Regions from separate parts of the Mycoplana sp. BE70 genome, predicted to be linked through region 2. Evidence: predicted binding sites of a transcription regulator. Region 2 holds the regulator's gene; each other region holds the start of a gene.

Region 1 (7,962 bases), on a different contig from region 2:
TACAAGACGATCGACCGCAGCGGTGAGGTCCCGGGAAAGCCTCTCATTCTCGGCCACGAGCTTCTCGCCCTCGGCCAGAATGGCCAGCTCGCGTCCGCGAACGGCCGGAATTCCGGCGTCTCCTTCGGCCAATGCCCTGAACTCGGCGACCCGATCCCGAAAGCGGGCCTGCAACTTGGCTTCGATCTGCTGGACGATCGCCTCGAGGCTGTTTAGGGAACGCTGCAGCGGAAAGATGCTCAGCGCAAGATCGCCGGAAGTCGGCGTATTGGCGGCCTTCAGCAGCGCATCATTGACCGCGGCAATCTCCTGTTGGGCTTTCTGTTGGGGAAGATAGCCTACGATCGCCAGCAAGGCGCTCTCCGCCGCTGCGGCACGCTGCTCGGGCGGTGCGTCAGAGCCAGCGACCAATTTTTGCCACGCCGCCATTTTCGAGTTCGCAACCAGCGTGCCGGCATTGATCAGACGCAGGCCCGCCGTCGACGCAGCACCCAACCGGCGCAACAGCTCTTGCTTCCGGTCGACAACCGTCAGCCTCGTCGCAACCAGATCGTCGAGCGTCCGCAGGTTTCGTTCCAGGCCAAGGACCGCACTTTCGATCTCTGCGGACTCGGTTCCAAGCGTGCTGCCCTTGAGTGACCCGAGCAGCGTTTCGAGACGTGCCATCTCGACCGAGATGGCGGCGGACACCTCGGCACGCTTTATCGCGCTCGTTGCGGCGAGCATGGACGGCGCGGCGGCCGCTACCCGTTCGGCTTGTCGAGACAATTGCAGCGCAACAAGGGCAGAGGGCATCCGCCTTTGCGTGATGTGCGCGACGACGGAGCCGACTTCCCGATGCGCATAGATCGCAGCGGCGCTCGACAGCATGCTGATGGCGCTGAGCGCGAAGAATGCAAGCAACAAGCGGCCACGTATGCCGAGACGGTTATGCATCGCCTCCATTCCGGCTGATGCGGCTCGCTCTGCCGTGCCGGCATGCTCAAAATTCGCCGGCCCGCCAGCAGTTTGCCAATCCTGATCCTGGGCCTATTCTACGGGCACATACTCCCCATTCTTCCAGACGTACCACGCCCAGACTTGCCGCGTCAGATCGCCCTTGTCGTCGAAAGCGATCGGTCCGAGCACGGTCGAAAACTCGCCCTTGTGGAGTGCGTCGATCACCCGTCCGATCTCCAGCGAACCGGCCTTGGCGACAGCCTGGGCCCAGACCTGGATGGCGCCGTAAGTCAGCAGGGTATAGGCATAGGGCTCATAATTTTCCGCGCGATAGCGGGCGACGACCGCAGCGGCTTCGGCGTTTCGGCGCGCATCCGGTGTAAAGGTGAAAAGAAGGCCTTCAGCGGCAGGCCCCGCGATCAGCGCCAGTTCCTCGGTTGCCATCGCATCGCCGGACACGAACTGAACCGCGTAACCGGCATCGCGAGCGGCGCTCGCCATCAATGCGACCTCGGTGTGGTATCCGCCCACATAGACCACGTCGATCCCTTGCTCCTGGAGCTTGGCAACCTCCGCTGCATAGTCGCTCTTGCCCGGTTCATATTGAAGGTAGATTGCTTCGGTCACGTTGCGGCTGTTCAGCCGCTTCTTCGTCTGCTCCGCCAGGCCCTTGCCGTAGGTGGTCCCGTCATGAAGTATCGCAATCTTCTTCCCGCCCCAACGGTCGGCGAGAAGGTCCCCTGCGGTCGCACCCTGCGCATCGTCGCGTGGAATGACGCGGAAGACATTGGCACGACCCTGCTCCGTCAGGAGTGGATTCGTGGAACCTGGAGATATCTGCAGCACTCCTGCCGCCTCGTAAACCCCAGACGCCGGAATCGATGCGCCGGAACAGTAGTGCCCGACGATGAAGACAACTCTGTCGGCCACCAGCTTTTTGGCCGCTGCAGTGGCCTGATCCGGGTCGCAAAAATCATCGGCAATGATGAGCCGAACCGACTGGCCGAGCACGCCGCCTTGAGCATTGACGTCGTGAACCGCAAGCTCTGCGCCTCGCTGCAATTGCTCGCCGATCCAGGTCAGCTTGCCGGTCATCGGGCCGGCGGCCCCGATCAGAATCTCGGCCTGAGCGTGAAAGCCGATCAGCGATGCCAAAGCGACTGCTAATGGGAAAGGTCGGCGCATGACGCACCTCCTTTTCTCAATATACTCTGGATCAACAGGTGCGGCTACTTGTCTGTGCCCAAAGGAGCCGTGGGTGTGCATCCGCCACAAGCACGGGACACCTGGAGGGGTGACATCAGGACAACCAAATACGGGTTGCGGGCGGCGCGGATGTTGAGCGCATGGGTTTGCTATACGGTGTGGGTATAACGCTGCAACTTGAAATCACCATCGAGAAGCTTCGCATGCGACTTTCATGTGGCGATACAAAACTGTTGTATGGCTGTCATAAACTGACAATACTGCTCTCCGCGAGACTAAACCTTTCGCCAACCAGAACGGGAGCGAGACATGAAGATCGTAGGCTTCGCGGCCGGAGTTGCCGCCACATTCACGTTGCTATCCAGCACTTCGGCATTTGCCGTCACCGAGATTTCGTGGTGGCACGCCATGACGGGAGCCAACAACGAGGTGGTCGAGCAGCTTTCCAAGGAGTTCAACGAGAGCCAGAGCGAATACAAGGTCGTTCCGGTGTTCAAGGGCACCTATCCCGAGACGCTGAATGCCGGCATCGCCGCTTTCCGCGCCAAGCAGCCGCCGACGATCATGCAGGTCTTCGATGCGGGCACGGGTACGATGATGGCCGCCGAGGGCGCCATCAAACCGGTTGCCGAGATCCTGCCGATGGGCGGCCAGGCCTTCGACAAGAGCCAATACCTGCCGGGCATCGTTGCCTACTATTCCAAGCCCGACGGCACGATGCTGTCGTTCCCGTACAACTCGTCCTCGCCGATCCTCTACTACAACAAGGACATCTTCCAGAAGGCCGGCCTTGACGTCGACAATCCGCCCAAGACCTGGTCCGAGGTCTGGGATGCGGCCAGGAAGATCAAGTCGAGCGGTGCCGCACCGTGCGGCTTCACCTCGACCTGGCTGACCTGGATCCACACCGAGAATTTCGCCGCCTGGAACAACCTGTCCTACGGCACCAACGAGAATGGCATCGGCGGCACGGACGTCGAGCTCAAGATCAATGCCCCGACCTTCGTCAAGCACTTCCAGGAGCTCGCCGACCTCGCCAAGGACGGAACGTTCAAATATGGCGGCCGCACGTCGGAAGCCAAGCAGATCTTCCTCGCCGGCGAATGCGGCATCTTCACCGAATCCTCCGGGGGTCTAGGCGATATCGTCAAGTCGGGCATGAACTACGGTACCGGCCAGCTGCCCTATGAGGCGGATGCAGCGGGTGCGCCGCAGAACACCATCCCGGGCGGTGCATCGCTGTGGGTCTTCGCCGGCCTGCCGGACGAGCAGTACAAGGGCGTAGCCACCTTCTTCAACTTCCTGTCGCAGACGCCGATCCAGGCGCGCCTGCACCAGGTGTCGGGCTACCTGCCGGTCACGCTCGCCGCTTACGAGGAAACCAAGAAGTCGGGCTTTTATGACAAGAACCCGGCCCGCGAGATCCCGATCAAGCAGATGATGGGCAAGGCGCCGACCGAGAACTCGAAGGGCGTCCGCCTCGTCAACCTGCCGCAGGTCCGCGACATCGAGAACGAGGAGCTCGAGAAGATGCTCGCCGGCCAGCAGACCGCCCAGCAGGCGCTCGACAATACCGTCGAGCGTGGCAACAAGGCGATCCAGGACGCGATCAACAACTGATGCCGTGGGCGCGGCGGCCCCTGAATCGGGTTCGCCGCGCTCACCGCCTTTTTCCGCGGAGAGAGGCATCGCAACGTTAGCGTGGCATCGTCACTCGTCCGATCGGCCGGGCGAGGGTGCTGCACGCACCGAGCTGCGGTGTGGGCCTCCACGAACAAGCCGATGACCCAGCCGCCGAAGAGGCTCGCATTGTCCCCACGCGTCGTCTTTCCAAACAGGATCCTTCCCTATCTGCTGGTCGCGCCGCAGCTGGCGATCACGCTGGTGTTCTTCTACTGGCCGGCCAGCCAGGCGCTCTACCAGTCGATGCTCCGGGAGGACCCCTTTGGGCTGTCCTCCAAGTTCGTCTGGTTCGCCAATTTCAGGAAGGTGCTCTCGGACCCGAACTACCTCAATTCGGTTCACGTCACGATCGTCTTCTCCGTCGCCACCGCGGCGGTTGCCATGAGCGTGGCCCTGCTGCTCGCCGTGATGGCCGACAAGGTCGTGCGCAGTCGCGGGCTCTACCGCACGCTGATGATCTGGCCCTATGCTGTGGCGCCGGCCATTGCCGGCATGCTCTGGCTGTTCCTGTTCAACCCCTCGATCGGCTCGCTCGCCTATGGCCTGCGCTGGCTCGGCATCAACTGGGATCCGCTGCTCAACGGCAGCCAGGCGATGGTTCTGGTCGTCGCGGCCGCATCGTGGAAGCAGATCAGCTACAACTTCCTGTTCTTCGTCGCCGGGTTGCAGGCGATCCCGAAGACGCTGATCGAGGCTGCGGCCATTGACGGCGCCGGCGAGAACAAGCGCTTCTGGACGATCGTTTTCCCCCTGCTCGCGCCGACCACCTTCTTCCTGCTGGTGGTCAACACCGTGTATGCCTTCTTCGACACCTTCGGCATCATCCACGCCGTCACCGGCGGCGGGCCGGGCAAGGCCACGGAGACGCTGGTCTACAAGGTCTACAACGACGGCTTCGTCAATCTCATCCTCGGCGATTCGGCCGCCCAGTCGGTGATCCTGATGGTCATCGTCATCGCGCTCACCGCGATCCAGTTCCGCTACGTCGAGAGGAAGGTGCATTATGGCTGAGCCGACGACGCTTCCGCCCGCAAGCGGACATGACAGGCTGATGATCGGCCAGTCGGCTGCAGGCATCTATCTGGCGCACGCCGTTCTGATCCTCGGCATCCTGATCGTGGCGTTTCCGATCTATTACACCTTCGTCGCCTCGACCCATTCGTTGCAGACGATCCTGCGTCCGCCGCTGCCGCTTGTGCCCGGCGGCCGCTTCGTCGAGAACTATTCGGAGGCGCTGTTCGGCGGCGTCGGCCGCATCGGCGGGGTCAGCGTGGCGACGCTACTCGTCAACACCACCATCGTCGCGCTCGGCATCGCCGTCGGCAAGATCATCATCTCGATCGTGTCGGCCTATGCCATCGTCTTCTTCCGTTTTCCCGGCCGGATGTTCTTCTTCTGGCTGATCTTCATTACGCTGATGCTGCCGGTCGAAGTGCGCATCCTGCCCACCTACAAGGTGATGGTCGATCTCGGCCTGATCGACACCTACACGGGTCTGATCGTGCCGCTGATCGCATCGGCAACGGCGACGCTGCTGTTCCGCCAGTTCTTCCTCACCATACCCGGCGAACTGGTCGAGGCGGCGCGCGTGGATGGCGCCGGCCCCTGGCGCTTCTTCAAGGATATCCTGCTGCCCCTGTCGCGCACCAACATCGCGGCACTCTTCGTCATCCTCTTCATCTATGGCTGGACGCAATATCTCTGGCCACTGCTCGTCACCAACCGCAATGACATGAACACCATCGTGATTGCACTCAAGAAGATGATCTCGTTTGCCGATGCCGATACCGAATGGCATCTGGTGATGGTTACCTCCATGCTTGCGATCGTGCCGCCCATCCTCGTGGTGGTGCTGATGCAGCGCTGGTTCGTCCGCGGCCTCGTCGAAACGGAGAAATAATGGCAACCGTCGATCTCAAGGACGTCCGCAAGGTTTATGCAGGCGGCGTCGAAGCCGTGAAGGGCGTGTCCATCGCCATTCCCGACAAAGCGCTGTGCGTACTGGTCGGCCCGTCGGGCTGCGGCAAGTCAACGCTTCTGCGCATGATCGCGGGCCTGGAAACCATCTCGGCCGGCAGCTGCGCCATCGACGGGAAGGTGGTCAACGCCATCGGCCCGACCGAGCGCGACATTGCCATGGTGTTCCAGAACTATGCGCTCTATCCGCACATGAAGGTCTACGACAACATGGCCTATGGCCTGCGCAACCGCGGCACGCCGAAGGACGAGATCGACAGGCGGGTGCGTTCGACGGCGAAGACGCTTGAACTCGAGCACCTGCTCGAGCGTCGCCCGCGCGAGCTCTCCGGCGGCCAGCGCCAGCGCGTCGCCATGGGCCGGGCGATCGTCCGCAATCCCAAGGTCTTCCTGTTCGACGAGCCGCTGTCCAACCTCGACGCCAAACTGCGCGGGCAGATGCGCGTCGAGATCAAGAACCTGCAGCGCAATCTCGGCGTCACCTCGGTCTATGTCACCCACGACCAGTTGGAAGCGATGACGCTGGCCGACGTCCTTGTGGTGATGAATGCCGGCCTCGTCGAACAGTCGGGCGCGCCGCTCGACATCTACGAGAAGCCGGCCTCGACCTTCGTGGCCTCCTTCATCGGCGCGCCGCCGATGAACCTCCTGCCGCTCCGCAGCGGCCAGCTCGAAGGTGCGGTGACGCTGCCGGCCGCACCCGCCGATGCGGAGACGCTCGGCTTCCGTCCCGAGGATTGCGAGGTGCGTGCCGAGGCCGACGGCGTCGCCGCCGATGGCGCGTTGCGCCTGTTGGCCCGGGTGGAAGGCGTCGAGCCGGTGGGGGCGGAGAGCTTCCTCTACTGCCAAGCTGCCGGCGGGCGCATTGTCGTGCGCGTGCCCGGCCGCACCGAAGTCCAGCCCGGCGACCAACTGCCGGTGTTCGCCCGGCGCGAGAAGCTGCATTTCTTCGGCAGCGACGGCAAAAGGGTCTAGGCCGTGTGGGCCTCGATCTCCTTGTCAGATTTCGCGAGGAGATTGCGGCAGAGGCCCCGACGCAGTTGCAGCCGATTTACCGCTCACGGGTGACGCGGGCCGTTGACCGGAAGCAGGTAGTCGCGGCCTTCGGCCGCCATCCTTCACCGTAATCAAATTCTGGGCCGCCTCTCGACGCTGCACGTTCCTCCTCAGGCGGCGACCAGGTGGCCGCCGCCGATGTCCTTGAGGGTGACGCGTTGCGGCTCGTCGCCGACGGCGCGGGTCGGGCTCGGAATTTCGCCGTCCATGCGGGCGAAATGCGTGCGCCGACGAGAGGGATCGGGCGTCGGCACCGCCTCGATCAATCGCCGCGTATAGGGATGCGCCGGGTTGGAGAACACCTGGTCGCGCGTGCCCATTTCCACGATCTGGCCGAGATACATCACCGCGACCCGGTCGGAGATGTTCTCCACCACCGCCATGTCGTGCGAGATGAACAGATAGGCCATGCCGAATTCCTGCTGCAGCTCGCGCAGCAGTTCCAGCACGCGGGCCTGCACGGACACGTCGAGCGCCGAAACGCTCTCGTCGGCGATCACCAGCTTCGGCTGCAAGGCGAGCGCGCGGGCGATGCAGATGCGCTGGCGCTGACCGCCGGAAAATTCGTGCGGATAACGCTCCATCGCATCGACCGGCAGGCCGACCCGCTCGAACAGGGCGGCGACCCGGTCCCGGCATTCGCGCTTGGTGGCGATCTTATGGATGAGCAGCGGCTCGGCCACGAGGTCGCCGACGCGCATGCGCGGATCGAGCGAGGCGAAGGGGTCCTGGAACACCATCTGCACGTCGCGGCGCACCGTCTTGCGCGCATGCTTGTCGAGGCCGGCAAGATCGCGCCCGCCGACATTGATGCTGCCACTGTAGGGAACGAGCCCGGCCAGTGCCTTTGCGGTGGTGGACTTGCCGCAACCCGATTCCCCGACGAGCGCCAGCGTCTCGTTGGGGCGGATGGCGAAGGAGACACCTTCCACCGCATGGACGCGGCGCTGCACCCGGCCGAGCAGCCCTCCGCGCAGGTCGAACTGCACCCGCAGGTCGCTGACGGCCGCGATCGGTTCTGCACTGGTGGTAGGCCGACTTTCCTGCCGCCCGGCGCCGCCACCGATGCGCGGAACGGCGGCCAGCAGGGCGCCCGTATAA
Region 2 (7,962 bases):
AAGACCGGCGTTGGCGTGTTCGGCCTGTCCTTCTATGAAAACAATGCCGACAAGCTGAAGGTCGCCACCGTCAACGGCGTGACGCCGTCGGTCGAGACGATCGCCTCCGGCGAATATCCGGTGTCCCGTCCGCTGTTCTTCTACGTCAAGAAGGCGCATGTCGGTGTCGTTCCGGGTCTGAAGGAATATGTCGAGTTCTTCGTATCCGACCAGATGATCGGCCCCGACGGCCCGCTCGCCGAGTACGGTCTCGTTTCCGCTCCGGACGCCGAGCGCGAAGAGATCCGCACGGCGGTCGAAGCCGGCAAGACCATGTAACACCGAGGGAACCGGCGCAGCCTGCTGCGCCGGTTCCGCTCATTTGCACTTTCCCGCATGAGGCGGCCAGGATATCCGCATGAGCACGACGCTACTACTCGCCATCCTGCCGGCCATTGCCGCGGTCGCCTTTGTTCTCGGCCGCATGCGGGCAAACGCGGTGTCCGGGGGCAAGCCTTCCGCACTGCATTCCCGGCCGAATTACTACGGCGCCTATGTGGCGCTCGCGGCGTTCCTGCCGCCGCTGATCCTCGTCGCCCTCTGGCTGACGATCAGCCCGCTCGTCGTCAATTCTTCCGTCCGTGACAGCTTCCCGGACGCGGTCAAGGCGCAGTCGTCGGCGCAGCAGAGCCTTGCCTTCGGCATGGTCACCACGATCGCCCGCGGTCTTCCGCTGCTCTCGGAGGACGAAGTTCTTTCCGTCAAGCAGGATCCCTCGACGCTGCAGTCGGTCTTCGCCGCAAAGGGTGTCGCCGTCGCCGCCGAGGCGCAGCCCTACATGCTGGAGTCCGCGGCGACGCTGAACGCGATGGCGCAGTCGAGCCAATTGGCGCTCGCCGGCGTCTCGATCGCGCTGTCACTTGCGGGCGCCTTCGTCGCCTTGCGCACCGTCGCGCCGCAGTTTCGCGCGCGCAACAGGGTCGAGCGGGTCATGCTGTGGGCCCTGGTGCTGGCGTCCTCGATCGCCATCCTGACGACGATCGGCATCGTTGCCTCGATGCTGGCCGAGTCGATCCGCTTCTTCAACGCGGTCCCGGCGTGGGATTTCTTCTTCGGAACCGTTTGGGATCCGCGTTTCGCCGGCGCTGGGTCCAGTTCGGAGGGGCAGTTCGGCCTGATCCCGCTGCTGGCCGGCACGCTCTATATCGGCTTCGTCGCCATGCTCGTGGCGGTTCCGGTCGGCCTGTTCGCCGCCATCTACATGGCCGAATATGCGTCCCCTCGCATGCGCTCGCTGGCAAAGCCCCTGCTTGAGGTGCTGGCCGGCATACCGACGATCGTCTACGGCTTCTTCGCGCTCGTCACCGTCGGCCCGTTCCTGCGCGACCTTTCCGCAAACCTCAACGGTCTGGTCACCGGCAACTATGCCAGCTTCATCCAGGCGCAGAGCGTTCTCACCGCCGGGATTGTCATGGGCATCATGCTGATCCCCTATGTCTCCTCGCTGTCTGACGACATCATCACCGCGGTGCCGCGGGCGCTGCGGGACGGCTCGCTCGGCCTCGGCGCCACTCGGTCGGAGACGATCAAGCGGGTGATCCTGCCGGCTGCCCTTCCGGGCATCGTCGGTGCGCTTCTGATGACCGCCTCCCGCGCGATCGGTGAAACGATGATCGTGGTGCTGGCCGCCGGCGTCGCCGCGCGCATGCAGTTCAATCCGTTCGAGCCGATGACGACGGTGACGGTAAAGATCGTCAACCAGTTGACCGGCGACCTGGAGTTCACCTCGCCGCAGACGCTGGTGGCCTTCGCGCTGGGCATCACCCTGTTCTGCATCACGCTCGCACTCAACATCTACGCGCTCTATATCGTCCGCAAATACCGGGAGCAGTACGAATGACCGATCTCCTCTCACCGGTTTCCGGCGATACGGTCTCCAAGGCGCCGCCGCGCCGCGACATCGGCATTCGCCGCCGCTATGCCGCCGAACGCCGTTTCCGCTTCTATGGTCTCGCCGCGATCGTCTTCGGCCTCGTGTTCCTGTTCGTGCTGCTGTGGTCGGTCGCCGGCAAGGGCTACACCGCCTTCCAGCAGACGGAGATGACGCTGCCGGTCGAATTCTCCGAAAAGGTCATCGACCCCTCCAACAAGCGCGCCACCGATCCGAAGGTGCTGGTTACCGCTAACTATCCGTTGCTGGTGCGCAATGCGCTGGCCGAGAAGCTCGGCGTCAAGTCGACCGATCGGGCGGCGCTGAAGCAGGTTTCGGCGATGGTGTCGGATAGCGCGCGTGTGACGCTGCGCGATATGGTGGCCGACGATCCCTCGATCATCGGCAAGACCGTGCCCGTCACCGTTCTCGCCAGCGCCACCATCGATTCCGCCTTCAAGGGGCAGTTCGACCTGACTGTCGACGAGAAGAACCGCAAGGTTTCCGACAAGCAGGTCGGCTGGATGAAGCAGCTTGCGGAGGAAGGTGTGCTCGCCAAGGGTTTCAATACCGGGCTGTTCGTCAATGGCAATTCCAGCCGGCCGGAAGCCGCCGGCCTCGGCGTGGCGCTCGTGGGCTCGCTCTATCTGATGGGCATCGTGCTGGTGCTATCTCTGCCGATCGGCGTCGCCGCGTCCATCTACCTGGAGGAGTTCGCGCCGAAGAACCGGCTGACCGATCTGATCGAAGTCAACATCAACAATCTCGCCGCCGTGCCTTCGATCGTCTACGGCCTTCTCGGGCTCGCCGTCTTCATCAACTTTGCCGGCCTGCCGCGCTCGGCGCCGCTCGTCGGCGGTCTGGTGCTGACGCTGATGACCTTGCCGACAATCATCATTGCCACACGCGCGGCTTTGCGGGCCGTTCCGCCGTCGATCCGTGCGGCCGCCCTCGGTCTCGGCGCCTCGAAGATGCAGACGATCTTCCACCACGTCCTGCCGCTTGCCATGCCCGGCATCCTGACCGGCACGATCATCGGCCTGGCGCACGCGCTCGGCGAGACCGCGCCGCTCCTCCTGATCGGCATGGTCGCCTTCGTCGCCAACGTTCCCGCCACGCCGCTCGATCCGTCGACGGCCCTGCCGGTGCAGATCTACATGTGGGCGAACGAGGCCGAGCGCGCCTTTGTCGAGCGGACTTCGGGGGCGATCATCGTCCTGCTCGTCTTCCTCATCATTATGAACTTTGGCGCAATCCTGTTGCGGCGCCGGTTTGAGCGCCGCTGGTAGTGAGATAGAAGCAGATGAACATCATGACCGAAGCCGTGGCTGAAGAAGCGCTGGAAAAGAAGATGAACTCTGTGCCTTACAAGATGATCGGCAGGGATGTCTCCGTTTACTACGGCGACAAACGCGCCCTCTACGACGTGAACCTCAACATCCGCGAGAATACGGTGACGGCGCTGATCGGTCCGTCCGGCTGCGGCAAGTCGACGTTCCTGCGCACGCTCAACCGCATGAACGACACGATCGACAATTGCCGCGTCACCGGTGCGATCACGCTCGATGGCGACGACATTTACGACCCCGCGATCGATGTGGTCGAGCTTCGCGCCCGTGTCGGCATGGTGTTCCAGAAGCCGAACCCTTTTCCGAAGTCGATCTATGAGAACGTCGCCTACGGGCCACGGATCCACGGTCTCGCCAAGAACAAGGCGGATCTGGACCAGGTCGTCGAGCACAGTCTGCAAAAGGCCGGTCTCTGGAACGAGGTGAAGGACCGCCTGCATGAAGGCGGCACGGGCCTCTCCGGCGGCCAGCAGCAGCGTCTCTGCATCGCCCGCGCCGTAGCCGTCAGCCCGGAGGTGATCCTGATGGACGAGCCCTGCTCGGCGCTCGATCCGATCGCCACCGCCAAGGTCGAGGAACTGATCCACGAGCTGCGCGAAAACTTCACGATCGTCATCGTCACCCATTCGATGCAACAGGCCGCACGCGTTTCGCAGCGCACCGCCATGTTCCATCTGGGCAACCTGGTCGAGGAGAACGACACCGACAAGATGTTCACCAACCCCGACGACCAGCGCACGCAGGACTACATCATGGGCCGGTTCGGCTGAACCCGGTGCAACGTCGCAAATGAATACCCGGCGCTATGGCGCCAGTTGAGGATCACACCATGTCATCGCCCCACATCGCTTCCGTCTACGACGAAGAATTGAAGTACCTTGCGCGCCGCATCTCGGAGATGGGCGGCACCGCCGAGCAGATGGTGGGCGACAGCGTGCGCGCCCTGGTCAACACCGACGCCGCGCTGGCGCAGAAGGTCATCTCGGAAGATGTCATCCTCGACACTGCCGAGCGGCAGATCAACGAGAAGGCGATCCTGACGATCGCCAAGCGCCAGCCAATGGCGGCGGACCTGCGCGAGATCATGGGCGCGATCCGCATCGCTGCGGAACTCGAGCGCGTCGGCGACCTTGGCAAGAACAACGCCAAGCGCGTCATCGCCGTGCAGAGTTCCGGCATGCCGCGCAAGCTTGCCCGCGGTCTGGAGCATCTCGCGGAACTGGCACTGATGCAGTTGAAGGAAGTGCTCGACGTGTATGCGTCGCGCAACGTCGAGAAGGCCAAGGAGATCCGCGAGCGCGACGACGAGATCGACGCGGTCTACACCTCGCTGTTCCGGGAGCTTCTGACCTACATGATGGAAGACCCGCGCAACATCACGCCCTGCACCCATCTTCTGTTCTGCGCCAAGAACATCGAACGCATCGGCGACCATGCCACCAACATCGCCGAGACGATCTTCTACATGGCGACGGGTGCGCCGCCGGAAGGCGAGCGCCCGAAGGACGATCACACCACCTCGGTCGGCGCGGAGAAGGAATGATCTGCGTCGCACTGTTTGAATTCTAGAACGCCGGAGTTCGCAAGGCATGGTTCCCAAGATTACCGTGGTAGAAGACGAGGAGGCGCTGAGCGTCCTCCTGCGCTACAACCTCGAGGCCGAAGGCTTCGAGGTCGATACGATCCTGCGCGGCGACGAGGCGGAGATCCGCCTGCAGGAGCGCCAACCGGATCTCCTGATCCTCGACTGGATGCTGCCCGGCGTTTCCGGCATCGAGCTATGCCGGCGCCTGCGCCAGCGCTCCGAGACCGAACGCCTGCCGATCATCATGCTGACGGCCCGCGGCGAGGAGAGTGAAAGGGTGCGGGGTCTTGCCACCGGTGCCGACGACTATGTGGTGAAGCCCTTCTCGACGCCGGAGCTGATGGCGCGGGTGAAGGCGATGCTGCGGCGCGCCCGGCCGGAAGTGGTCTCGACGCTGCTGAAGTGCGGCGATATCGAACTCGACCGCGAGACGCACCGCGTCCATCGCCGGACGCGCGAGGTGCGCCTCGGTCCGACGGAATTCCGCCTGCTCGAGTTCTTCATGACCTCTCCCGGGCGCGTCTTTTCGCGCTCGCAGCTGCTCGACGGCGTCTGGGGACATGACATCTATGTCGACGAGCGCACGGTCGATGTGCATGTCGGCCGGCTGCGCAAGGCGCTGAACTTCTCCAACATGCAGGACGTCATCCGCACTGTGCGCGGGGCCGGCTATTCGCTGGAGGCCTGATCGGCTGGAAACAATCGGAAACGAAAAACGGGCCCCGCGGGGCCCGTTTGCAATTCTGTCTTTTTCCAGCGTGTCGCCGGTTACCGCATGCGCCGACGTTCGGCCGACGGCTGGTAAGCCAGGCGCTGATGGAAGAGGCAGTAGGGCGAGTTGTCCGGGGACTCGTTGCCGCAGAAGTGAAAATCGTCGGTCAGCGGGTCGCCGTTCGGCCACTTGCAAGTGCGCTCGGTGAGTTCCGTCAGTTCCAGCCGGCGCGACATCGGCAAGACGACGTTCGTGTCGATCCGCGCGAGCGGCGCGTCGTCGTACTCAAACGCGACTTCTTCCTTGACGACGGTCGCGCCTGCCGGGCGGGCGACGGTGCGGGTCACGACGCGCGGGGCGAAGTTCGAGGGGCGCGGCGCGGCGGCCGGCCGCTTGGCCCGTGTCGCCGTCGGCGTGCCGCCGGCTTTAGCGCGACCGGGAAGGGCGAGGCGGTGCACCTTGCCGATGACCGCGTTGCGGCTGACGCCGCCGAGTTGTGCTGCGATCTGGCTGGCGCTCAGTCCTTCGGACCAGAGCTTCTTAAGCTTCTCGACCCTCTCGTCTGTCCAGTTCATCCTATCGCCTCCATTCCAGCGTTCGCTACCGGGAATCCGTCGCCAATGCCCCGGATGGCTCCGGAGCACGGAACGCCTTGATACTGTGGGTGACTAGTTCCGCCGCATGCAGTCTAGCAATTGACTTTTAACCTACTGACAGGGGGACTCTGTGACAAGACTCGCCCGATTCAGGCCGAATCGATTTTCCAGTTTTCCCCAACTTGCTAGTTTGGTGTGACTGCCCGGCGACACTTTCCGCGCGCAAGTCGGGTCCGTCTCCGCGACCAATTGAGGTGGAACGGATGGAAGCTACTTTTATTGACATCGACCGCCGAAATGCTGATAGTGCCGCGGCCGCCGTAGGGCGGCATTTTTCATTTTTCCACACGGAAAGCTCAAGACGGGAATGGATTTCCGCATCCGCTGCGAAGGAGATACGCGCCATGGCTGATGCCACGCCGCTTTACGAGACCTATCTGCGTGCGCCGCTGCGCTTCGAGCGCGGCGAAGGCGTCTGGCTGATCGCGGAAGACGGCTCGCGCTATCTCGACTTTGCCGCCGGCGTTGCGGTCAATTCGCTTGGCCATGCCCATCCACAACTGGTCGACAGCCTCAAGAGCCAGGCCGACAAGGTCTGGCACGTTTCGAACCTCTACGAGGTGCCGGGACAGGAAACGCTTGGTAAGCGGCTGATCGACGCGACGTTCGCCGACAAGGTGTTCTTCACCAATTCCGGCGCAGAGGCGCTGGAGTGCGCAATCAAGACGGCGCGGCGCTATCATTTCGCCAAGGGCCATCCTGGCAAGTTTCACGTCATCACCTTCGAGGGGGCCTTCCATGGCCGGACGCTGGCGACGATCGCCGCCGGCGGCCAGGAGAAGTACCTCGAAGGCTTCGGACCCAAGGCGCCCGGTTTCTATCAGGTGCCCTTCGGCGACATCGCGGCCGTAAAGGCCGCGATAACGGAAGAGACGGCGGCAATCCTGATCGAGCCGGTACAGGGCGAAGGCGGCATCCGCGTCGTGTCGAACGAGTTCCTGCGGGAACTGCGCGCGCTCTGCGACGAATACGGGCTGCTGCTCGTGCTTGACGAGGTGCAGTCCGGCGTCGGCCGGACCGGCAAGCTGTTTGCCCATGAATGGGCCGGCGTCACGCCGGACATCATGGCGGTCGCGAAAGGCATCGGCGGCGGCTTTCCCCTCGGCGCCTGCCTGGCGACGGCGGAGGCTGCGGCCGGAATGGTCGCGGGCACGCACGGCTCGACCTATGGCGGCAATCCGCTGGCCATGGCCGTCGGCAATGCGGTCCTGGACGTCGTGCTGGAAAAGGGGTTCCTGGAACATGTTCGCGACGTGGCGCTGGTGCTGCGTCAGGGCCTGGCCTCGCTGGCGGACCGCTTTCCGGATATCATCGAGGATGTCCGCGGCGAGGGCCTGATGCTCGGCATCAAGGCCAGGGTTCCCTCGGCCGACCTGCTCAAGGCGGTTCGCGCGGAACACATGCTGCTCGTCCCGGCCGGTGACAACGTGCTGCGGCTGCTGCCGCCGCTGGTCACGACGGCCGAAGAGGCGCGCGAGGGGCTGGCACGGATCGAACGGGCGGCGGAGAAACTGAGCGCCGAGAAGAAGCAGGCCTGAGGCGATGCCGAGGCTCAAACAGCAGGACTGACAGCATGGCCAGACACTTCCTCGACCTCTCCGCCATGACGGCCGAGAATCTTCGCACGATCATCGACGACGCCAAGGTGCGAAAGGCGGCGACCAAGGAGGGCACGGCCGACAGGCCGCTCGCCGGCAAGATGCTGGCGATGATCTTCGAGAAGCCCTCCACTCGCACCCGGGTCTCGTTCG
Region 3 (7,962 bases), on a different contig from region 2:
TCAGAACACGAATTCCACTGACGTCAGCGGCCAGCATCCGAGCGTCCACTCGATCGGTCGGGACTGTTCGTCGTGATTGATGGCGTTGACCCGGAAAACCGGCGTGCCCGGCGTGAGCTTCAGCATGTCGGCCTCATCCGGCGAGGCAAAGCCGCCGCTGACACGGGTTTCGTGCCGGTGATACTTGGTGATGCCGTAGGCTCGGAAGACATCGGTTACCGATTGCTGCCGCAGATAGACGGATTCGAAGTCCGGAAAGCGGCTGGCCGGAAAGATCTTGGTGTTGACGTAGAGGGGGTGGCCATCGGCGCTCCGTATCCGACACAGCCGAATGATTTCCTCGTCATCGCCGAGCGCCAGTTTCCTCGCCGCTGTGGTGGCAGCGGTCTCGCGGCACAGGACCAGCGTCTGCGTCACGACCTTCTTGCCGCCGGCATTGAAGTTTTCCAGGAACGGGCGGTCGTCCCGAACCGTGAAGACGGAGGGAAGGCTGCGCACGAAAATGCCGACGCCCTTGCGGGCGGTGAGATGGCCTTCGCGCTGCAACTGCTGCAACGCGCGCCGGAGTGTGATGCGGGTCACGCCGAGTTTCTCGGCCATATGGTTTTCGCCGGGCAACTGGCTGCCCGGCGTCAGGAAATTGCTTTCGATCAGCCCGAGGATGTGGTCGTAGATCTGCTGCCAGATCGGCATGTCGCTGCGCGGCCGGACGACGACGTCCTCGAAGCCGGTCAGGAGATCGGTGCCCTTGTCGAGTCCGGGAGCCGAGCCGGTGCTTGCCTTCATGCCGGGGCGCCTTCCGCCATTCGCGCCATGGAGGGGGCGGACAGTCCGTGGCCGCCGGCGGAATAGACCAGGTCGCCGCCCACCATCGTTGCGATCACGTGCGGATGCGCCGGGTCGCTTGCATCGACCAGGATCATATCGGCCCGCATGCCCGGTTGCAGGATGCCCCGGTCTTCCAGACCGGCTGCCTTGGCGGCATTGGCCGACACCAGCGCCCAGGTTTCGGCCAGATCGCTGAAGTCGGGCCGGGCCAGCTTGAAAGCGGCGTGAAGGGGCGACGGATAGTGATAGTCGCTCGCAAGCACGCTGCAGAACCCGGCGCGGACGGCATCCGTTGCGTCGAGCGCGCCGTTATGGCTGCCGCCGCGCACGACGTTGGGGGCGCCAAGGACGATGTGTTCGCCCGCCGCGCGCGCCGCTTCAGCGGTCGCGCGATTGAGCGGAAATTCGGAGGTCACGACGCCCAGTTGCCGGAATTTCAGCCGTTCCTCCGGCGACGCCTCGTCGTGGGCGAGGAGAATGTTGCCCGAAGACCTGGCCGCCCTGGCGAGTTGATCGATGGCGGCCGGCACCTCGGCGCGCCGTGACCAGACGCTGTCGAGCAGCGCCGTGTAGGCCTCCTGGCTCAGCCCCGAGCGCGATGCCATCTGGCCGATCTTGCGGGCGATCGTGCCCTTCATGACCGTGCCGGTCGTGTGGTCGTTGAGCGCGATGATCGGCTTCGGGTCGAGCGACAGCCACCGCATGACCAGCGGCAACTGGTCCAGCGCAAAGGTTTCCCAGCGCAGATGCAGGCGTGTGTCGCATCGCAGCGAAGGGCGCATTCGCATCAGTTCCGCGATCAGGTCCGCCGCTGCCTCCACCGACCGCAGGCCGGGCTCCCACGAGATGGTGACGCCGTGAAAGGCGGTGGTGATGCCGTTTGCCACGAGCTGCCGGTCGGTGTCGCGAAGCGCAAGCGCCGTATCGAAGCGCACGCCGGGCCGCGGCATGATCTGGCGTTCAAAGCCGTCGCCGTGGATGTCGACGATGCCGGGAAGCACCAGCAGGCCCTCCGCTTCGATGACCTGTGTGGCGCTATCGGGGGTCGAGACGATCTGCCCCTCTGCGACGTGAATGTCGGCGGACGACAAGCGGTCTCCGGCGAGCGCGCGGCCGCCCCTGATGGTCCAGTGCATCTGCGATCCTTAATGGTAATTCATCTCACGGCAAGGTGTCATGCAGGCGTCATCTGCTGTCTATACAGGTATCGCGTCGAACGCATCCTGTCTACACAGCAGAGGAAAAATCATGATCCGCAAATTCGCAGCCGCCCTTGCGCTCACGCTTGCAACCGCAGTGCCGGTCCTTGCCGATCCCGTCAAATTCGCAGTCACCGACATCGAGGGTCTTGAAGCGTTGCAGCAGGAGTTCGGCGCCTTCGAGGTTGCGCTGGAAGAGGCCACCGGTCTCGAGATTGAGCTTTATCCCGTCGCATCCCGCACCACGGCCGTCGAGGCGTTGAATTCGGGCCAGGTCGATCTGGTTCTGACCGGTCCCGCCGAGTACGTCGTCATGAAGGAACTCAGCCAGTCCAAGATCGTCGTGGCCTGGCAGCGCCCTGACTACTTCGCCCAGATCGCGGTTCTGGCCGATGGTCCGATCCGCTCGATCGAGGACCTGAAGGGCAAGAAGGTCGCCTTCGGCTCCGTCGGCTCCACCTCGCAGCATCTCGGCCCGGCCCAGGCGCTGGCAGATTTCGGCTTGAAGTATGGAACGGATTACGAGCCGGTCATCATTTCCCGCAACGTTGCCGCCGAGGCCCTGACCCGCGGCGATATTGCCGCCATCGGCCTCAACTTCGGCCATCTCGCTTCCGTCCGCGAAGCATTTCACGACAAGGCCTTTGCCGTGATTGCCCGCGGCCGCGACCTGCCGAACGACATCCTGGTCGCGCGCAAGGATATTTCCGACGACGTCTTCAACGCCGTGCGCGATGCCTTCGCAGCCAAGGGCAACGAACTGATGCAGGCCGTTCTGACCGGTGAGGACAACAAAAAGTTCAGGGGCGGTTTCTTCCTGACCGACGTCAAGGACAGCGACTACGACTACGTCCGCTCGATGTACCGCACCATCGGCGTCGAAACCTTCACGGACTTCGTCAACTGAGCATATCGCTCCATCTCCGAACTGGGAGGCAGCCGGATCGGCCGGCTGCCTTCGTCGCAACAAGCAATCTTCCAGCAGCCAGGACAACAACCATGAGCGAGATCATTTGCGCCCGCGGCGTTACGAAGAAATATGCGGACGGGAAGACGGTCTTTTCCGGAATCGAACTGATGGTGTCTGCCACCCAGCGGGTTGCGCTGATCGGCTCCAACGGCGCTGGAAAATCGACGCTTCTCAAATGCCTGATCGGGCTGCTGCCGCTCAACGGCGGCGAGGTCCGCACCCTCGGCGAAAGCATCGGCGCCACATCCTCGCCGCGCCAGCTGCGAAGGTTGCGGCAGCGCATCGGCGTGGTGTTCCAGCATCATGGCCTGGTCGCCCGGCAGTCGGTCCTGACCAACGTCGTGCAGGGCAAGCTCGGCCTGGCGGGTGCCTGGCATGCCTGGCACCAATCGATTGCTCGACAGCAATGGCGCAGTGACGCGCAGGAAGCCCTCCGTCAGGTAGGCCTCTGCCACAAGGCTGCGGCACGGGCGGATGAATTGTCCGGCGGCCAGGCGCAACGGGTCGCAATCGCCCGGGCGCTGGTCCGAAAACCCAAGCTGCTGATCGCCGACGAGCCGGCGGCAAGCCTCGATCCGGCCTCCGGCCGCGATGTCATGGCCCTTTTTTCCCAGTTGTCGCAAGAGAGTGGCACTACGTTGATCTACACGACGCACGACATGGACCATGCGCTCGAATTTTCCGACCGCATCGTCGCCCTGAAATCCGGCTCCATCCTCTTCGACCAGCCGACCGCGGACGTGACGCGCGCAGCTCTCCAGGAGGTCTTCCATGGCTGAGAGCGCACTGCCGGCGCGCTTGACGCGCCTATCGCCGCTGTCCTTTGCACTTCTGGTCGCAGCCGGCGCACTGCTCGTTGCGTCCCTGCAGCAGGTGGCGCCGTCGCCGACGCAACTGGCCCAGGGCGGGCCTCGGATGGCGGAACTGGTTGGGCGCATGTTGCCGCCCAATCTCGAGGGCGCCTTCCTGCAGCGCGTGTTCTGGCGGATGATCGAGACCTTCCAGATCGCGCTGGTCGGGACGGTCATCGGCGTCGCGATCAGCCTGCCGATCGCCTGGCTTTCGTCCAAGGCGATCTCACCGGTGGGCGTTTTCCGGCATTTCTTCAAGATGCTCGTCTCGCTCTTCCGCACCGTGCCCGACCTGGTGTGGGCGCTGATCTTTGTTGCCTCCGTCGGGCTGGGGGCGGTGGCAGGGACGATGACGATCATGGTGGACACAATCGGCTTCTGCGGCCGCTTCTTCGCCGAAGCCATGGAGGATGCCGACGAGAAACCGCAGGAGGCGCTCTTCGCGATCGGGGCAAGCCGGCTCTCGGTGCTTTGCGGGGCGGTGCTGCCAGATGCGATGCCCTCGCTCATCAACACGACGTTGTTCGCGCTGGAGAAGGCGGTTCGCGCTTCTGTGGTGCTGGGACTGGTCGGCGCCGGCGGCATCGGTCAGGAGTTGAAGGTCGCCTTCGATCTTTTCCAGTACAAGAACGCCTCCACTATCATCCTGGTGATCTTCGCCATCGTGCTGGTCATGGAATTCGTTACCGATCGCCTGCGGGCTCGGGTGCGGTAGCCGAAAAGTCCAGCGGGGTAATATGAATCCAGCCGGTCAACCGCAACGAATTCCAGGTCTCGGTGAGCGAGTTGTCAACGGCGGCGTCATTGCCGGCCAAGGCGCAAGACCAGGTAACTTCAAGCCAGGTCAAGCGCTTGGGCGAGATCAGCGATCAGATCGTCCGGATGCTCGATGCCGATCGACAGGCGGATGGTTGAATCCAGCACGCCGATGCGTTGGCGCACCTCCACCGGTACGCCTGAATGCGTCATAGTCGCCGGGTGGCTGGCAAGCGATTCCGTCCCACCCAGGCTGACTGCAAGCTTGAAAATCTGCAGGGCATTCAGAAAGCGGTAGGACGCCGGCTGCCCGCCCCGGATGTCGAAGGAGAAGGTCGAGCCCGCTCCGATGCATTGGCGCTGGAAAAGCCTGCCGACCGGGCTGTCAGGATCCTGATAGGGGAGATAGTGGATCGTTTCGACCTTGGGGTGATCGCGCAGGTAGTCCGCGACCAACTGGGCATTGGCGTCCGCCTTCTCCATGCGGATCGACAGGGTTTCGAGCGAACGGCCAAGCATCCAGCAGGAATGCGGATCGAGCTGGGTGCCGATCGCACCGCGTAGTGCCTTCACCGGTTTCATCACAGTTTTCGCGCCGAGTGCTGCACCGGCGATAAGGTCGGAATGGCCGCCGACATACTTGGTCAGCGAATAGAGGGAGATATCTGCACCATGTTCGATCGGGCGCTGAAACACGGGTCCGAGCAGCGTGTTGTCGCAGGCGACGATTGGTCGATGCCCCTGGCTCTTGCCGATGGCGTCCGCCAGTCGGCTGACCATCGCGACATCCACCAGGCTGTTGGTGGGATTGGCGGGCGTCTCGATCAGGATAACGGACACGCGGCCTTTGCCTATCGCGTCATCGGCGGCTGTTCGCAGCGCCGACTCGTCCGTGCCGTCGGCGAAACCGACGGCGTTGACGCCCAGATTGAGCATGGTCCGGGCCAGCAGGGTCTCGGTGCCGCCGTAAAGCGGTTGGGAGTGCAGCACCACATCGCCGGGGCGGACGAAGGCCAGCAGCGTCGTGGCTATAGCCGACATGCCGGAGGAGAATAGGGCGCAACTTTCCGTCCGCTCGTACAGGGCAAGACGATCCTCGACGATCTCGCTGTTGGGGTGATTGAAGCGGGAATAGACGAGACCGCTCGCGGTTCCAGCGGGCGGCTCGCGGCGTCCGGCGGTGTAGTCGAAAAAGTCACGCCCTTCTTCCGCAGAACGGAACACGAAGGTTGAGGTCAGAAACACCGGCGGCTTGACCGCGCCCTCCGACAACTCCGGATCGTAACCGTAGTTGAGCATTTGCGTTTCTGGATGGAGTTCGTGGTTTCCGATACGGGTCTTGGGCGGGCGAGGAGCAGTCATGGGAGTCTCCTTTCGGCGTCGACGCGACAGCGCATGGCGTCAGCTTCTCAGGGGACACAGAAAATTGCGAGCGAAATCATGCGCCGCAATCATGGCCATGCAACTTTCGGCTGCGCCACGCGATCGTTGCCTCAGGAGGTAAGCGGGCTCACGCGTCGCCCTTCCTTGTTGACCGCCAAGAGACGCAAACGGCCGCCAATGCCGAGGGCGGCACGGGCGACCGGATTGGTGGCGGGGCATCTGACCGGCAAGGGCCGATACCGCCGCTTTCACTTGTTATGACCGCAGAATCATGCAGCGAGGGGAGCGGCCAGCGGCTTCATCGCAGCGAGGACCTTGGGCTACTCCGCCCTTGCGCCGGCGCGGGCTGCGCGACCACCACGTCGACCTGCCGCGGGGGCTGGTGCGGCAGAGGCTGCTGCGCCACCCTCGGCGGCCGGCTTGTGGTCGCGGTAGGTCATGATCCAGTTGGTGCAGTTCGCATCGGTGCCGTTGAGGACGTTGGCGGCGCGCACGGCTTCCATTTCCTGCGGACGGCAGGGGTTCATGATCGCGCTCGTCATGCCGGCGCCGATGACCATCGGGATGAAGCCGGCATTGATGCCGTGGCGGTGCGGCAGGCCGAAGGAGATGTTGGAAAGGCCGCAGGTCGTGTTGACCTTCAGCTCCTCACGCAGCCGGCGCAGCAGCGCAAACACCTGGCGGCCGGCGTCGCCGAGCGCGCCGATCGGCATGACCAGCGGATCGACGACCACGTCTTCCGGCTTGATGCCATGGTCCATGGCGCGTTCGACGATCTTCTTGGCGACGGCGAAGCGGACGTCCGGATCCATCGAGATGCCGGTCTCGTCGTTGGAGATGGCGACGACCGGCACGTCGTACTTCTTGACCAGCGGCAGGATCGCCTCGAGCTTCTCTTCCTCGCCGGTGACGGAGTTGACGAGCGGGCGGCCCTTGGCGACCTTCAGGCCGGCCTCGATGGCGGCCGTCACGGAGCTGTCGATCGCCAGCGGGATATCGACGAGGCCCTGGACGATCTCCAGCGTCTTGACGAGCAGGCCCGGTTCGGTCTCGTTCGGGTTGACCGAGGTGACCCCCGCATTGATGTCGAGCATGGTGGCGCCGGCGGCGACCTGCTCGAGCGCGTCCTTGATCACCGTATCAAAATTGCCTTCGATCATCTCGGCTGCGAGCTTCTTGCGGCCGGTCGGGTTGATGCGCTCGCCGATCACGCAGAAAGGCTGGTCGAAGCCGATGACGATCTCGCGGGTGGCGGAAGCGACGATGGTGCGGGTCATGAATTGTCCTCTGCTCGGGCGCGCAAGCTATCGCGCGGAAAATGGTTTATGGGACGGCGCGTTTCGATTGCGAGCGCGTCAATGGGGGTGCGTGGCGGCGATTTCCGCCATTTCCTGCTGGTTCTGTTCCTTGCCCTCGCGCACCGCCTCGATGCGCTCGGCAACCATCTGGTCGACGGGGTTCGGCTCGCGCTTCCAGGGCTTGCGCCCCTTGAGAACGCCGGATTCATGGACGATCTCGGCGACGTACTCCTCCTGGCGATAGGCCATGACGTGGACGCCGGAGACACCTTCGATCTCCTTCACCTCGTTGATGATGTCGATGCAGAGCTGCTTGCCTTCCTTCTTCTGGTCCTGCGCGCCTTCGAGGCGGGCAATCACGGAGTCGGGAATGTGGATGCCCGGCACGTTGGAGCGAATCCACTTGGCGGTCTTCGCAGACGCCATCGGGCCGACACCGACGAGAATGAAGCACTTTTCATGCAGACCGAGGTCGCGCACCTTCTTCATGTATTCCTTGAACATCGGCACGTCGAAGCAGTACTGGCTCTGGACGAACTGGGCGCCCGCCTCGATCTTCTTGGCAAGCCGGTAGGGGCGGAAGTCATAGGGCGGCGCGAAGGGATTGATCGCAGCGCCGAGAAAGACCTTGGGCGGGGAGGTGAGCTTGCGCCCGGACAGGAATTTCGAGTTGTCGC
Region 4 (7,962 bases), on a different contig from region 2:
AGACCCACCAGGTGCCCCACATCGGCTTGCCCCAGAGCGAGCCGGTAAGGAGTGCGATGAAGGTGAAACAGGCGCCGATCGGTGCCGCCGTCTTGGCAGAAACGTCGGCGAGCGGGTGACGCCAGACGAGCGTACCGAGCGCCGACATCGCCATCACCGAATAGCACATCATCGAAAGCCAGGCGGCGGGCACGTGGATATACATGATCCGCACCGTGTCGCCCTGCTGGTAGTCGCCGACCGTGGAGAAGGAGAGATACAGGCCGACGGCGAAAAGCACTGCAGCCGCAGCCGCCATCCACGGCCACAGCATGCTGCTCAGCGCGAGAAACCGCGTCGGATTGGCAAGGTCGGAAAATTTGCGGATCGCCAGGCTCTGTTCGCTCATATGCGCCTTTTAACGCTTTCGCCCCACGGCTTCAATTGACGCGCATCAATCACATTTGCGTCAATCCGTCGAGGCGCGAAGTGCCGCGGCTGCCGCGACCGGACCGATCACGGCGAAGACGAGCGTCAGCGCCGTCAGGATCAGGAAGGGCGGCAGGAACGGCGCGGGGTCCTGCACGGCCGCATAGACGGCGCTGACGCCGAAGATCAGAACGGGAATTGCAAGCGGCAGCACGAGGATCGACACCAGCAGTCCGCCGCGCGGCAGGGCAACGGCGATCGCGGCCCCCGCCGCCCCGATGAAGGTGATCGCCGGCGTGCCGACGAGCAGCGTCAGCACCGTGGCGCCAATCGCCGGAACCTCCATGTTCATGAAAAGCGACAGCAGCGGCGAGGCGATAACCAGCGGCAGGCCGGTGGCAATCCAGTGCGCCAAGCACTTCGTCAGCACCGTCAGCACCAGCGGCGTGTCCTGCATCAACAGAAGATCGAGCGATCCGTCCTCGCGCTCTGCCTGGAACAGCCTGTCGAGGCCGAGTAGCGCAGCGAGCAGCGCCCCGATCCACAGGATCGCCGGGCCGATGCGGGCAAGCAGGTTCAAATCCGGCCCGACACCGAACGGGATCACGGCGACCACTGTCATGAAGAACAGCACGCCGATCATCGCACCGCCCCCGGCGCGCACGGACAGCTTCAGGTCGCGAAGCAGGAGCCCGGTCATACGGCAAGCTCCTGCGCGGCAAACAACCGGCGAACACAGCCCCTCATCCGCCCGCCGGCACCTTCTCCCCGCAAGCGGGGCGAAGGACCAATGCCGAAACGCCCTGCGCCCCCTCTCCCCGCCTGGGGGGAGGGGGCGAGGGTGAGGGGCAGACTGCACCGTCTCAAAAGGACCAAGCTGGAAATCTGGACTGCCCTCATCAACCCCACACCTCCGCGGAAACGCCGTCGAAACCCGTCATCTGCAACTCCGCCATCTCCCCGAGCCCGAGCGGCTGGTGCGTCGCCGCAAGCGCAATTCCGCCGCGCTTGAGGTGCTCCTTCACCAGGCCGGCAAACATCATCTCGGCTGCCGTATCCAGTGCCGCCGTCGGCTCGTCGAGGATCCACACCGGCCGCCAGGCAACGAGCAGCTTGGCCATCGCCATTCGCCGCTGCTGGCCGGCGGAGAGATAGCCGAACGGCAGGTGCACGATGCCACCGAGGCCGACGGCCTCCGCCGCCTCTTCGACGTCCATCCCGTTGCCGCCAGCCGAATCACCAAAAAAGGCCTTCCAGAAGCGCAGGTTCTCCACAACCGTCAGTTCGCGCTTCATCGCATTGCGATGGCCGAGGTAGTGGCAGGCGGCGGCGACGGTTTCGATATCCTGCGAACCTTCGCCGCTAAAGCGAACCTTCCCCGATTCGCGCGGCAAAAGCCCGGCGACGACGCGTAGCAGCGTCGACTTGCCGGATCCGTTCGGCCCCTTCACGACCAGGGCCCTGCCGGCTTCGATCTCAAAGGAGATGTCCCGGAATATCAGGTCTTCGCCTCGTTTCGCACTCAGGCCCTCGGCAACGAGACGTATCACTTTTCACTTCCCCTTTACGACCTTGGTCGCAATGCAAAAAAATTCTCCCGATCCGCGGGCAGGCGCTCTGGATCGTTCCTTAGAAATTATCTATAAGGCCGGCAACACGCCAGCGGTCGGCGTGATTTTCATCCTAGCGCCGAACACGGAATGATTTCCGCGTACGGACAGCGGAAATGACCGCACCCGCATCCCAATTCGCGCCTCTCCGGCGCACGGGCGTTCGTACGTCAAGCTTTGGCGATCAGCGGAACGGGGTATCCAGTGTCCAAGTCCCTTGACAGCTTTAACTGTCGCTCGACCCTCACTGTCGACGGCGTCGACTATGTCTACTACAGCCTTCCGAAGGCCGAAGCGAACGGCCTTCCGGGTGTGTCGAAGTTGCCCTATTCGATGAAGGTGCTGCTCGAGAACCTGCTGCGCAACGAAGACGGCCGCTCGGTTACCAAGAAGGACATTGAAAGCGTCGCCGCCTGGCTTTCCAACAAGGGCCTCGTCGAGAGCGAGATCGCCTATCGCCCGGCACGCGTGCTGATGCAGGACTTCACCGGCGTCCCCGCCGTCGTCGACCTGGCAGCGATGCGCGACGGCATCAAGGCGCTCGGCGGTGATCCGGAGAAGATCAACCCGCTCGTGCCCGTCGACCTCGTCATCGACCACTCCGTCATCGTCGACGAGTTCGGCACCGCGACCGCCTTTGCCCGCAACGTCGAGCTTGAATACGAGCGCAACGGCGAGCGCTACCGCTTCCTGAAGTGGGGCCAGCAGGCGTTCAAGAACTTCCGCGTCGTTCCGCCCGGCACCGGCATCTGTCACCAGGTCAACCTCGAATATCTCGGCCAGACCGTTTGGACGAAGGAAGAGGATGGCGAGACGATCGCCTATCCGGACACCTGCGTCGGCACCGACAGCCACACGACGATGATCAACGGTCTCGGCGTTCTCGGCTGGGGCGTCGGCGGCATCGAGGCGGAGGCGGCCATGCTCGGCCAGCCGGTTTCCATGCTGCTGCCGGAAGTCATCGGCTTCAAGCTGACCGGCAAGCTGAAGGAAGGCGTCACCGCCACCGACCTCGTGCTCACCGTCGTGCAGATGCTGCGCAAGAAGGGCGTCGTCTCCAAGTTCGTCGAATTCTTCGGCCCCGGCCTCGACAACATGACGCTCGCCGACCGTGCCACCATCGGCAACATGGGCCCGGAATACGGCGCGACCTGCGGCTTCTTCCCGGTCGACTCCGAGACCATCAACTACCTGACCATGTCCGGTCGCGAGGAACAGCGGATCGCGCTCGTCGAAGCCTATTCGAAGGCGCAGGGCATGTGGCGCGATGGTGACGGCTCCGACCTCGTCTTCACCGACACCCTCGAACTCGACCTTGGCGATGTCGTGCCCTCGATGGCCGGCCCGAAGCGTCCGGAAGGCCGCCTGCCCCTCGAGACGATCGCGCCGAACTTCGCCGCCGCTCTCGACGCCGACTACAAGAAGCCTGGCCAGCTGTCCAACCGCTACGCGGTCGAAGGCACCGACTTCGATCTCGGCCATGGCGACGTGGCGATTGCTGCCATCACGTCGTGCACCAACACCTCCAACCCGTCGGTGCTGATCGCCGCCGGCCTGCTGGCCCGCAACGCGGTCGCCAAGGGCCTGAAGACGAAGCCGTGGGTCAAGACTTCGCTGGCCCCCGGATCGCAGGTGGTCGGTGAATACCTGGCCAAGTCCGGCCTGCAGAAGGACCTCGACGCGCTTGGCTTCAACCTCGTCGGCTTCGGCTGCACGACCTGCATCGGCAACTCCGGCCCGCTGCCGGGTCCGATCTCGAAGACCATCAACGACAAGGGCCTGATCGCCGCCGGCGTTCTCTCCGGCAACCGCAACTTCGAGGGCCGCATCTCGCCGGACGTCCAGGCCAACTACCTGGCCTCGCCGCCGCTCGTCGTCGCCTATGCGCTCGCAGGCTCGGTCCAGAAGGACCTCACCAAGGAGCCGATCGGCGAGGACCAGAACGGCCAGCCGGTCTACCTGAAGGACATCTGGCCCTCCTCCAAGGAGATCCAGGACTTCATCATGAAGTATGTCACCCGCGAACTCTACGCGTCCAAGTACGCCGACGTGTTCAAGGGCGACGCCAACTGGCAGGCGGTGCAGGTTCCGGCCGGGCAGACCTATGCCTGGGACGACAAGTCGACCTACGTGCAGAACCCGCCCTACTTCGTCGGCATGGGCAAGAAGGGCTCGGGCCTGAAGAACATCAAGGGCGCGCGCGTCCTCGGTCTCTTCGGCGACAAGATCACCACCGACCACATCTCGCCGGCCGGTTCGATCAAGGCGGCTTCGCCGGCCGGTGCTTATCTTCTTGAGAACGGCGTCGGCGTTGCCGACTTCAACCAGTACGGCACGCGCCGCGGCAACCATGAGGTGATGATGCGCGGCACCTTCGCCAACATCCGCATCCGCAACCACATGCTCGGCCCGAACGGCAAGGAGGGGGGCTACACCATCCACTATCCGTCCAAGGAAGAGATGTCGATCTACGATGCGGCGATGAAGTACAAGGAAGAGGGCGTTCCGCTCGTCATCTTCGCCGGCGTCGAATACGGCAACGGTTCGTCGCGCGACTGGGCGGCGAAGGGCACCAACCTTCTCGGCGTCAAGGCCGTGATCGCGCAGTCCTTCGAGCGCATCCACCGCTCCAACCTCGTCGGCATGGGCGTCGTGCCCTTCGTCTTCGAGGAAGGCACGACTTGGGCCAGCCTCAATCTCAAGGGCGACGAGCTCGTCGAGATCGACGGCCTCGAAGGCGAGATCAAGCCGCGTGAGAAGAAGGTTGCCAAGATCACCTACGGCGACGGCTCGGTGAAGGAGGTTCCGATCCTCTGCCGCATCGACACGCTGGACGAGGTCACCTACATGAACAACGGCGGCATCCTGCAGACGGTTCTGCGCGATCTCGCCGCCTGATTTCGACTGAATCTTCAGCCAATATGGTGCCGGGGCCGATGCCCCGGCATTTTATTTTCCGGAACACTCTCCAATCGTATGACTTTCACTCCATCGTGACTTCCTGTTGACTGGGCAAGCGGGTATGACGGTGGCCGACAAGCGGCCGTTCGCTGCATCTCCTGGAAAGATTCATGCCCAGACTGGTCATTCTTGGTTGCCTCTCGTGCCTGCTTGCCGTTTCCACAGCAGGCACGGCTGCCGTGGCAGACGACAAGCCCAAAGGCGTGGTCGAGCTCTTCACCAGCCAGGGCTGCTCATCCTGCCCGAAGGCGGACAAGGCGCTGGAGACATTGATCCGCGAGGGCGACGTCGTGGCGCTGGCCTACCACGTCGATTACTGGAACTATCTCGGCTGGACCGACACGATGTCGACCAAGGAGAACACCGAGCGGCAATATTCCTATGCGCGGATGTTTGGCCGCGGTAGCGTCTACACTCCGCAGGCCGTGATCAACGGACGCGAACACGTCAATGGCGGCGATCTCACGCAAATTCGCAATCAGTTGCAATCGCTAAGCACGCAAGGACACGGCCTGTCGGTCGACGTATCCGCCGACATCGTCCAGGACGAAATGCGAATCCGCATCGGCAGCGGCGAGGGCAAGGCGAACGTCGTCATTGCCTACTTCGACGGCGAGAAGGCGGTCGACATCGAGGACGGCGAAAACCGGGGACGACGGGTCGACTACTGGCACGCGGTAACCAACATCGAAACGGTCGGCATGTGGGAGGGGAAGGAAACGAGCCTAGTGCTGCCGGCCAGCCTTCTGAACCGCATGGGCAACGGCGGTTGCGCCATCCTGCTGCAGCGGATGAAGACGGCCGATACGCCCGGCGCAATCCTTGGCGCCGCCGTCGTGACGAATGGTCCGGTGTCGGAGACTGCAAGTCACCGCTGAGCTTCGCGATTTTGGAGCGGTCCGGCCGGGTTCTTCGAGGGGCTGGGGCTTGAGGGTTCGAAGACACGCCGGACCGGACCTTGACGAAGCTTCCGGCAACGGAATACAGGAACAGCTTCGACGCACACCCCCAGTGGCCGGCCGATTTCCCGCACATGCAAAGCGGCTCGGCTGCGGGGCAGCGATTCGACTTTCCCCGAAAATTTGGGCGCGGTTTTGTCTGAATTGCGGCATCTTCGATTTTTGCGTCGCCGCAGTTGTTAACACGGATGGACGGCATGACGCGGCGTGGTTGAACCGGCCGCGATCGATCACGCAGCGAGCGCAGCGAACCCTGCAGGTGGGTTTGCCCATCCGCAGGGTTGCGCCTCCGGCGCGGCAAGGCAAGGCGCGAGCGAAGGCGCGCCGTCTCGGCCCAGGCAAGCGGCTTAAGCGCTTGCATTTCGGTTCAGGTAGGGCACACTGTCATCGTCCTGTCGCAGTCGAAGCGGAGTCTCGATGACTGATCAGCCGGATTCGTCGCCGGGAGTGGCCGGTGCCCAGGGGTCGAATGTTGTCGTCGACCTCCGGGAATACCGAAGCAACAAAGACCCTGTCCCGGTCACTTTTCATCGCAGGGAATTGGACGCGATCCTCAGGATTTACGGGCGTATGGTCGGTGAGGGCGAGTGGCGCGACTATGCGATCGACCACACCCATGAGAAGGCAATCTTCTCGATTTTCAAGCGCTCCGGCGAGATGCCGCTCTATCGTGTCGAGAAGAATCCCAAGCTCGCCGCCAAGCAGGGCGCCTACTGCGTGCTCAACGCCCACGGAATGATCCTCAAGCGCGGCCACGAGCTTGAACAGGTTCTCAGGGTTTTCGACAAGGCACTGAAGCTCATCAAGACTTAAAGCAAGTCTCCCGAACGTGAGAACTGGTTTCGGGACAATGACATGCGAATGAAAAACAACCTGAAGCGCGGCAAGCGAACCTGAAGGATTGCGACGCGCTCTAGACGCTGTTCATTTCCCGCTCATGGCTGGATGAACGTCCGATGCGGGATGGCTCGACGCCCCCTCGCCGAGCGCAAGCTGCATGATCACCGTATCGAGCCAGCGGCCGTGCTTGAACCCGGACGCCTTCATCAGGCCGCCGTGCTCGAATCCGGTCGCCCGGTGGACGGCGATCGAAGCCGGATGCGCACCCCCGATCACGGCGACCATCTGCCGGAATCCAAGTGCCGTGCAGCGCGCGATCAGTTCGGCAAGCAGAGCCTTGCCAATGCCTCGCCCGCGCGCTTCCGGTGCCAGGTAAATCGAATCCTCCACCAGCCAACTGTAGGCCGCGCGCGTGCGGAAGGCCGACGCATAGGCATAGCCCAGAATCCGGCCCTGCCGATCGGCGGCAACCATATAGGGATACCCCTGGCCGGTAATCGCGGAAAAGCGGGCGTGCATCTCCTCAGGCGGCGGCGGATCGATTTCGTAGGTGGCGACACCGTGCAGCACCGATTCGCGATAGATCTCGTTGATGGCGGGAAGATCGCCGACGTCTGCGGTGCGGATCGTATAATTCATCTGCCATGAACCCACTGGTTTGCACGAGGAGACGCAGCGTTGGTCTCCTCGCACGGTTGAAAGGGAAAGCGGGGACAGCGGCGGGGCTGCCCCCTGCCGGTCATCCGAACACGACCAGCAAATCCTTGGCGTCGATCTGGTCGCCGGCACGCACGAGCACCTCGGCGATCACGCCGTCCTTCTCGGCGTGCAGCGCCGTTTCCATCTTCATCGCCTCGATCGACAGGAGCACATCGCCGGCCTTGACCAACTGGCCCGCCGCGACCGCAACTGTCGAGACGACGCCCGGCATCGGCGCGCCAAGATGCGCGGCGTTGCCCGCCTCCGCCTTGCGGCGGACGGCGCTCGATGCGCCGCGGTTGCGGTCCGGCACCTTGATCGGGCGCGGCTGGCCGTTCAGCTCGAAGAACACCTTGACCATGCCCTTCTCGTCGACGTCGCCCTGTGTCTGGTTGAGGATGACGAGCGTCTTGCCCTTCTCGATGTCGGCGAAGAGTTCCTCACCCGACGCCATGCCGTAAAAGTAGGCGTGCGTCGGCAAGACA

What was found. The regulator PhoB, encoded in region 2, activates phosphate uptake and scavenging genes when phosphate is short. The targets are predictions, from matches to a motif close to TGTCATNNANCTGTCAT.
Region 1: the regulator PhoB is predicted to act here: its motif matches at 2,377-2,393, upstream of ugpB (sn-glycerol-3-phosphate ABC transporter substrate-binding protein UgpB).
Region 3: the regulator PhoB is predicted to act here: its motif matches at 2,001-2,017, upstream of J2Y48_RS08755 (alpha-D-ribose 1-methylphosphonate 5-triphosphate diphosphatase).
Region 4: the regulator PhoB is predicted to act here: its motif matches at 6,321-6,337, upstream of J2Y48_RS04875 (DUF2794 domain-containing protein).

The regions. Positions count from the first base shown of each region.
Region 1 is NZ_JAVDTM010000004.1:100,461-108,422, reverse strand. Features, by position in the region: gene J2Y48_RS09035 (adenylate/guanylate cyclase domain-containing protein) at 1-936, opposite strand, end outside; gene J2Y48_RS09030 (branched-chain amino acid ABC transporter substrate-binding protein) at 1,030-2,124, opposite strand; gene ugpB (sn-glycerol-3-phosphate ABC transporter substrate-binding protein UgpB) at 2,455-3,765, shown strand; gene ugpA (sn-glycerol-3-phosphate ABC transporter permease UgpA) at 3,928-4,839, shown strand; gene ugpE (sn-glycerol-3-phosphate ABC transporter permease UgpE) at 4,880-5,728, shown strand; gene ugpC (sn-glycerol-3-phosphate ABC transporter ATP-binding protein UgpC) at 5,728-6,780, shown strand; gene J2Y48_RS09005 (ABC transporter ATP-binding protein) at 6,972-7,962, opposite strand, start outside.
Region 2 is NZ_JAVDTM010000001.1:256,403-264,364, reverse strand. Features, by position in the region: gene J2Y48_RS01280 (substrate-binding domain-containing protein) at 1-318, shown strand, start outside; gene pstC (phosphate ABC transporter permease subunit PstC) at 398-1,879, shown strand; gene pstA (phosphate ABC transporter permease PstA) at 1,876-3,198, shown strand; gene pstB (phosphate ABC transporter ATP-binding protein PstB) at 3,213-4,028, shown strand; gene phoU (phosphate signaling complex protein PhoU) at 4,088-4,801, shown strand; gene phoB (phosphate regulon transcriptional regulator PhoB) at 4,848-5,531, shown strand; gene J2Y48_RS01250 (GcrA family cell cycle regulator) at 5,612-6,130, opposite strand; gene J2Y48_RS01245 (aspartate aminotransferase family protein) at 6,556-7,749, shown strand; gene argF (ornithine carbamoyltransferase) at 7,785-7,962, shown strand, end outside.
Region 3 is NZ_JAVDTM010000004.1:40,690-48,651, reverse strand. Features, by position in the region: gene phnF (phosphonate metabolism transcriptional regulator PhnF) at 1-786, opposite strand; gene J2Y48_RS08755 (alpha-D-ribose 1-methylphosphonate 5-triphosphate diphosphatase) at 783-1,964, opposite strand; gene J2Y48_RS08750 (PhnD/SsuA/transferrin family substrate-binding protein) at 2,077-2,934, shown strand; gene J2Y48_RS08745 (ATP-binding cassette domain-containing protein) at 3,027-3,776, shown strand; gene phnE (phosphonate ABC transporter, permease protein PhnE) at 3,769-4,563, shown strand; gene J2Y48_RS08735 (cystathionine gamma-synthase family protein) at 4,683-5,966, opposite strand; gene J2Y48_RS08730 (methyltetrahydrofolate cobalamin methyltransferase) at 6,308-7,264, opposite strand; gene J2Y48_RS08725 (methylenetetrahydrofolate reductase) at 7,343-7,962, opposite strand, start outside.
Region 4 is NZ_JAVDTM010000002.1:304,384-312,345, forward strand. Features, by position in the region: gene J2Y48_RS04850 (heme ABC transporter permease) at 1-388, opposite strand, end outside; gene ccmB (heme exporter protein CcmB) at 449-1,108, opposite strand; gene ccmA (heme ABC exporter ATP-binding protein CcmA) at 1,308-1,955, opposite strand; gene acnA (aconitate hydratase AcnA) at 2,223-4,916, shown strand; gene J2Y48_RS04870 (thioredoxin family protein) at 5,090-5,857, shown strand; gene J2Y48_RS04875 (DUF2794 domain-containing protein) at 6,356-6,751, shown strand; gene J2Y48_RS04880 (N-acetyltransferase family protein) at 6,863-7,417, opposite strand; gene pyc (pyruvate carboxylase) at 7,518-7,962, opposite strand, start outside.